DNA from 3 places in the Xanthomonas vesicatoria ATCC 35937 genome. Region 3 is predicted to be linked to each of the others. Evidence: predicted binding sites of a transcription regulator. Region 3 holds the regulator's gene; each other region holds the start of a gene.
The links. Region 3 encodes FliA, which starts transcription of late flagellar genes. Its sites were predicted from a motif close to TAAAGTTTNNCNNNCNNNGGCCGATAA; they were not measured.
Positions count from the first base shown of each region.

Region 1 (2,248 bases), 1.7 Mb from region 3:
ACACCCCCAGCAACAAGAACCGTGAGTGCACCGGGCTGGGCATCGCTAACGCGGCGGCCAGCCTGTTCGGCGGCATCGCCGGCTGCGGCATGATCGGCCAGACCGTGGGCAACGTGAAGTACGGCGGCCGCGGCCGGCTATCGACGTTGTTCGCCGGCGTGTTCCTGCTGATCCTGATGGTGTTGCTCAAACCGTGGGTGTCGCAGGTGCCGGTGGTGGCCTTGGTGGCGATCATGGTGATGGTGTCGGCCGAGACCTTCGACTGGCGCTCGCTGCGCACCGTGGTGACCCACCCGCGGACCTCCAGCGTGGTGATGCTCGCCACGGTGGCGGTGACCTTGATCACCCACAACTTGGCCGCCGGGGTGGCGGTGGGCGTGGTGCTGAGCGGAGTGTTCTTCACCTTCAAGGTGGCCGGCCTGCTGCAGATCGCCCACGGCGACGGCGCGGACGGCGTGCGCACCTACACCGTGCGCGGACAGGTGTTCTTCGCCTCGGCCGATGTGTTCATCGACGCCTTCGATGCGCGCGAGGTACCCGGCCGTGCGGTGGTGATCGACGTCAGCCGCGCGCATTTCTGGGACATCACCGCGGTGGCAGCGCTGGACAAGGTTGTGCAGCGGCTGCGCCACCACGATCTGGACGTGCAGGTGAAAGGTCTGAATGCCGGTAGCCGCCGGCTGATGCAGCGGCATGCCCTGGGCGAGGACGCACTGGAATCCGCGCTGCCCTGAGTGCTCCAGGACGTCCGCCGCCACCGGCGTCGGGAGCGGTTGTGTCCGTGGTGCCGCGGCGGCTGGCCGCGCGCTGAGCGTGGCCGGGCAGCGACCTCAAGTTTGCTGGTGGGACGCCGATGAACCGGCATCCCGATTGCCGGTCGTTGTCGTGAAGCCTGCGCATTGCCACATCACTTGTCCGCCAGCCCGCGGTGTCCCGCAGGACGCGCCTGCGTTTGCGTACCGGCTGCGCCGCCGATGAGCGCCACGCCATTGCTGGAACGGATGGTGGACATGACCGCCATCCGCGACGCCGATCTGCTTGATCTGAGCCTGTTGCGCACCATGCGCGAGGTCTGCGCCGCCGAGGAATTGTCGCTGCTGCGCATCGCCCCGGACGGCCGCACCATGGCCGAAACCCGCCTGCACGACGATGGCCGCCTGTCGTTGACGGTGGCCGAACTCAAGGATGCGCAGATGCGTGCGCGGCTGGCCGACGTGCATGGCCCTGGCGATGTGGTGCGCCTGCAGCAGGATGGCCACGCGTTATTGCTCTACCCGATGATGGAGGCGCGCGGCATCCGCACCTGCCTGCGGGTGGGCGGTGCGCGCCCGCCCGGTATTGCCGAACAGGCGATGCTGCAGGGCTTTGCACGCTTCTTCCAGAACTATCGCAGCCTGCTCGACGATGCGCAGCGCGACGCGTTGACCGGGCTGCGCAATCGCAAGACTTTCGACGATGTGATTCTGCGGTTGTTTGCAGGCGGGGCAGACGCGCCGGCCAACGACCAGGTCTGGTTGGGCATCGTCGATATCGATCACTTCAAGCGTGTCAACGACACCTTCGGCCATCTGTACGGCGACGAGGTGCTGCTGCTGGTGGCGCAGCTGATGCAGCGCGCGTTCCGTCAGGACGATCTGCTGTTCCGCTTCGGCGGCGAAGAGTTCGTGATCGTGCTGCGTGGGGTGGATCGCGATGTTGCGGTCAGCCTGTTCGAGCGCTTCCGCCTGGCCGTCGCCGAGCACGTGTTCCCGCAGGTTGGCCAGGTCACGCTCAGCACCGGCATCGTGGAGCTGACCCACGGGCGCCTGATCAGCCAACTGCTGGACGAAGCGGACAAGGCGCTGTACTGGGCCAAGCAGCACGGCCGCAATCGCGCCGTGGTGTATTCCGAGCTGATCACCAGCGGGCAACTGCTGCAGACCACGCAACAAACCGGCAGCGTGGACCTGTTCTAAGCGTCGGTAACAAAACGACCGTGCTCACCGCCAGGCGGGCGAGGCCGGTGTTCGGTGCGGCATGTGCCCCTCGTGCACTGAGGTCTTGCGTGCGCGGTCTGCACCCACCTGACGACGGCGCGCTACGGTTTGCTAGCCGCTCCGGGCGCGAGCATCGCCGGTGTCGCATCGTGCACGCATGTGCCGCCGCTCCCAGGCAATGCACAGCCAGCGCAGGCTGTAATCCCGCGACATGCCGCCGCTTGCACCCGCGGGTGGCTACACTCCAGGGCTGTCTGATATCTGGGGTATGC
Region 1 is NZ_CP018725.1:3,664,594-3,666,841, forward strand. Features, by position in the region: gene BJD12_RS15875 (SulP family inorganic anion transporter) at 1-734, shown strand, start outside; gene BJD12_RS15880 (GGDEF domain-containing protein) at 975-1,955, shown strand; RNA gene BJD12_RS15885 (sX9 sRNA) at 2,017-2,093, shown strand.
Region 1: BJD12_RS15880 (GGDEF domain-containing protein) is a predicted target of FliA. The motif match lies at 831-857, and genes of this name have one in related genera.

Region 2 (2,248 bases), 930 kb from region 3:
CCAGGCCAGCCAGGATCGAGGCCGATTCCAGCAGCTGCGCATCGCCTGTGCGCTGCGCATTGGCGTTGGTGCTGCTGACCGCGATGATGAGTTCGCCGACCAGATCGATCATGCGATCGAGCTTGTCGGCATCCACGCGGATCGAGCGCGCGTCGTTGTTGCGGCCGCCTGCCTCAGGTGCGTTGCGGGCCGGTGCCGCTGCCGCATTGGGCACGGCGGCAAGCACGCTGGCCGGCGCAGCGCCCACCGCCGGCTCGCTGGCCAGCAGCATGGCGGTGTCGGTTGGCGCAGGCACTGCGGCGATGTCCAGATCGCAATCGTCGCGGACGAACTCGAACACCTCTTCGATCGCGGCGCGGTTGGCATCGCTGCGCAGCAGGATCTGGAAACCAAGATAATTGGCTTCCGGGTCGAGTTCTTCAAACCGTGGCAATTGGCTGTAGTCGGTACCGACCGATTCCACCGAGCCCAGGCCGCGCAGATTGCGGATCAACTTGAGCGGCGAATTGCCGAAGCGCAGTGCGTCGGCGAAGAGTTTGAGTGAGATGCGCCAGTAACCACTCTGTTTTTCTGGCGTGCTGTGCTGGATGGCAGCGGCGGTGACGCCGCAGGCACTGCTTTGCAGATAACTCTGCAATTGCGCCAGCAGCGGCTCGGCTTCGGCAGCCAGCGCAGCGGCATCGGCATGGCCGGGGTCGGCGGCGGTCTCCACCAGTGCATGGATATGATCGCAGCACACCAGCAGCAGCCCGATCAGTTCCGAACGCAGGGTGAGCGAATCTTCGCGCACCAGATCGAGCACGCTTTCCACCACATGGGTGAAGCCGACCAGCTGCGGGAGATCGAATAATCCGCCCGAACCCTTGATGGTGTGAGCAGCGCGGAAAATTGCATTGACGGCATCGGGCGAGGACGTACCGCGTTCGGCTTCGAGCAGATGCCGTTCCATGTCTTCGAGCAGGTCCCGGCTCTCGGCCAGGAAGGTCTGCATCAGCTGATTCATGTCCATGCGCGCGTCATCAGTCCGTTAGTGAATTCGTTCGCCGAGGCCGGCAACCGCATGCGGATACAGTGCCTCAAGCAGGCCGAGCAGCTCGATCACATCGAACACCGCACGGCTGGAATCGGTCAGCGAAAATGGCCGCCCATCGGCCTGAATCGCCTGCTTGGTGGCCAACAGCAGCTGCAGGCCGGTGGTGTCGATCTCACTCACCGCCGCCAGGTCAAGATGCAATCCACCCGGATGCGCCAATGCCGGCTGCAGCAGTGGCTTGAGTTCGGCGGCGCGACGAATGGTCATCTCGCCTTCGAGCGCAAGCGTGAGTGGAGCGGGAAGATCCGAAGAAAAGATGTCCATTGCGACCTCGAGATGCGGCGACACGAAGAACGTGGCATGACGCGGGGGAGTTCTCGACACTGGCTTCACGCGTACGCGGTAAGGCAACGACATGTCGGTCTATGCAGGTATCGGCGCGTAACGGAAATATTTAGGTCAAATTCAGCGCAAAGCCCAAAATGAGACCGGTGTCGCCGGTTCAGACTTAATGGCTCATGTTTGAGAAGCCGGCCACTGCCGTTGCGGCCGGGCGCTTGTTTAGACAGGCTCTTCCGTGGAGACCATGGCATGCCAACGTTGTCGCCTTCAGTCGCTCTGCTGAACACGGCGCAGCACTGACGGGCGCTCACTCGGGTGCCACACGCCGCGTCGGAAGGGTTTTAAGTGAGCTCAGCAGTTGAGGTCAGGAGCGAGCTGGAGCGGCTGCCGCGGAGATGGGCAGCGCAGTGGGCGGCAGCGCTTGCGGACAAATGCAATGGCGCGCCGGATCTCTGGTGGGTCAAGGCGATAGACGCCGGCGCACAGCCTCCAGCGTGGTGATTGTCAGCGCAAGAACCGCCCGAATGCGCGGCTGGGTCGCAGCGCCGGTGTATGACGTAGTTGCTCTCTGCGCCACGCTGCATGCGTGCGCAGGCCTTGGTGCGGGCATGATGGCATCGGTCCGTAAGCTAGCCTTGTGGCGATCGCGCGCGCCGGGCGTATGCCCGGCATCACTAAGCTGCACAACGTACGCCGCGCCTGGGAGCGCTCAGCCCGGCGCCAGTGCAGCCAGCAAACCACGTGCGGCATTGAAGCGGTCTGCGCCCTCGGGCATCGGTAACTTGATGCGCAGTTTGTCCGGGCCATCCATGGTGTAGATCTTCGGCTGCTTCTGGATCATCTGGATGATGGTCATCGGGTCGATCGCCGGCT
Region 2 is NZ_CP018725.1:1,194,512-1,196,759, reverse strand. Features, by position in the region: gene BJD12_RS05230 (chemotaxis protein CheA) at 1-1,009, opposite strand, end outside; gene BJD12_RS05225 (STAS domain-containing protein) at 1,028-1,357, opposite strand; gene mfd (transcription-repair coupling factor) at 2,085-2,248, opposite strand, start outside.
Region 2: BJD12_RS05225 (STAS domain-containing protein) is a predicted target of FliA. The motif match lies at 1,465-1,491, and genes of this name have one in related genera.

Region 3 (2,248 bases):
ACGCCTTCCCCCTGTCGGCGACCCGTCCCGAGCCTTTGGGCCCGGTGCGCACCATTGCCGTGACCGGTGGCAAGGGCGGCGTGGGCAAGACCAACATCTCCGCCAACCTGGCCGTGGCGCTTGCCGACATGGGCAAACGCACGCTGCTGCTGGACGCCGACCTTGGTCTGGCCAACCTGGATGTGGTCCTGGGCCTGTCGCCCAAGTACACCCTGGCCGACCTGATCGCCGGCCGCTGCACGCTCGATGAAGTCATCATCGAAGGTCCCGGCGGCGTGCTGGTAGTGCCGGCCGCGTCCGGTCGCCGTCACATGGCCGAATTGGCCCCAGCCCAGCACATCGGCCTGGTCAATGTGTTCTCCGAACTGGAACGCGACCTGGACGTGATGGTCATCGACACCGCCGCCGGCATCACCGACAGCGTGCTGACCTTCTGCCAGGCCGCGCAGGACACGGTGGTGGTGGTCTGCGACGAGCCGGCCTCGATCACCGACGCCTACGCGCTGATCAAGGTGCTCTCCCGCGAACGCGGCGTGGACCGCCTGCAGATCATCGCCAACATGGTGCGCGACCCCAACGAAGGCCGCCTGCTGTACGACAAGCTCTCGCGCGTCTGCGAAAAGTTCCTCGGCGATGTGTCGCTGAACTACCTCGGCCACGTGCCGCAGGACGACTGGTTGCGCCTGTCGGTGCAGCGTCAGCAACCCGTCATCAAGGCCTACCCGTCAAGCCCATCGGCGCAGGCCATTGCAGAAATCGCACGCCGTACCTCGCGCTGGCAGGCCCCCACCGTGCCGCGCGGCAACGTCGAGTTCTTTGTCGAACGCATCATTCAACGGGGAGTGGCCGCATGAGCACTGCTACCGCAACCACGGCCAGCGCGCAGTACCGCGCCGTGCAGCGCAACAACGCCAACGACGTGGTGACCCAGCACGCCGACCTGGTCCGCCGCATCGCCCACCATCTGGCGGCGCGTCTGCCGGCCAGCGTGGAAGTGGACGACCTGATCCAGGCCGGCATGATCGGCCTGATCGAAGCCTCGCGCAGTTACGACTCCGACCAGGGCGCCTCGTTCGAAACCTATGCCTCGATCCGTATCCGCGGCTCGATGATCGACGAGATCCGCCGTGGCGACTGGGTACCGCGCTCGGTGCACCGCCGTGCCCGCGACGCTGCCGCCGCAGTACGCAAGATCGAGCAGAACACCGGCCGCGCCGCCGCCGCCACCGAAGTGGCCGCAGCCATGGAAATGCCGCTGCCCGATTACCTGCGGCTGATGGAAGACGCCGCACGCGGCCAGGTGCTGAGCCTGGAATCGCGCATCGAAGATCACGGCGAGCTGGATACCACCGCCAAAGGTGGCCCCAACCCGCAGCAGATGATGGAGCGTGGCGAATTCGGCCGCGAGCTGGGCAAGGCCATCGGCCAGCTGCCCGAGCGCGAGCAGCTGGTGCTGTCGCTGTACTACGAACAGGAATTGAACCTGAAGGAAATCGGCGCCGTGCTGGGTGTCAGCGAGTCGCGCGTCTGCCAGATCCATGGCCAGGCCGTGGTGCGTTTGCGCGGCCGCCTCAAAGTCTTCGAACTGGCTGATGCCGGTGTCGAAATCGACGACTAATTTTTTCGCGTAATTTTTAGCGTTAGGAGCTTGATGTGAATAAGAACATGCGGATCCTGATCGTGGACGACTTCTCGACGATGCGACGTATCGTCAAGAATCTGTTGGCGGATCTCGGCTTCACCAATACCGCAGAGGCCGAAGACGGCAACAGCGCGCTGGCCGCGTTGCGTGCGGGCCCGTTCGATTTCGTGGTGACGGACTGGAACATGCCCGGCATGACCGGCATCGACCTGCTGCGCAACATCCGCGCCGACGCCAAGCTCAAGCACCTGCCGGTGATGATGGTGACCGCCGAAGCCAAGCGCGAGCAGATCATCGAAGCGGCGCAGTGTGGCGTGAACGGCTACATCATCAAGCCGTTCACCGCGCAGACGCTGGAAGAAAAGCTGGGCAAGGTGTTCGAACGTCTGGCGGCGACCGCCTGATGGACGCCACCATCGATACCAATGCAGAACGCGCCGCGCTGATCGACCGCCTGCAGGGCGCGCTCGATGCGTTGGAAAGCGGCGACGAAATTGCCTGGCGCCGTGAGGTGGATCATCTCGCCGCCTTGCGCACCCGTCCGATGATGCAGGGCCTGAGCCGGCTCGCGCGCGAACTGGGCCAGGCGCTGGGCGAGTTGCCCAC
Region 3 is NZ_CP018725.1:260,505-262,752, reverse strand. Features, by position in the region: gene BJD12_RS01075 (MinD/ParA family protein) at 1-854, shown strand, start outside; gene BJD12_RS01070 (RNA polymerase sigma factor FliA) at 851-1,618, shown strand; gene cheY (chemotaxis response regulator CheY) at 1,654-2,046, shown strand; gene BJD12_RS01060 (protein phosphatase CheZ) at 2,046-2,248, shown strand, end outside.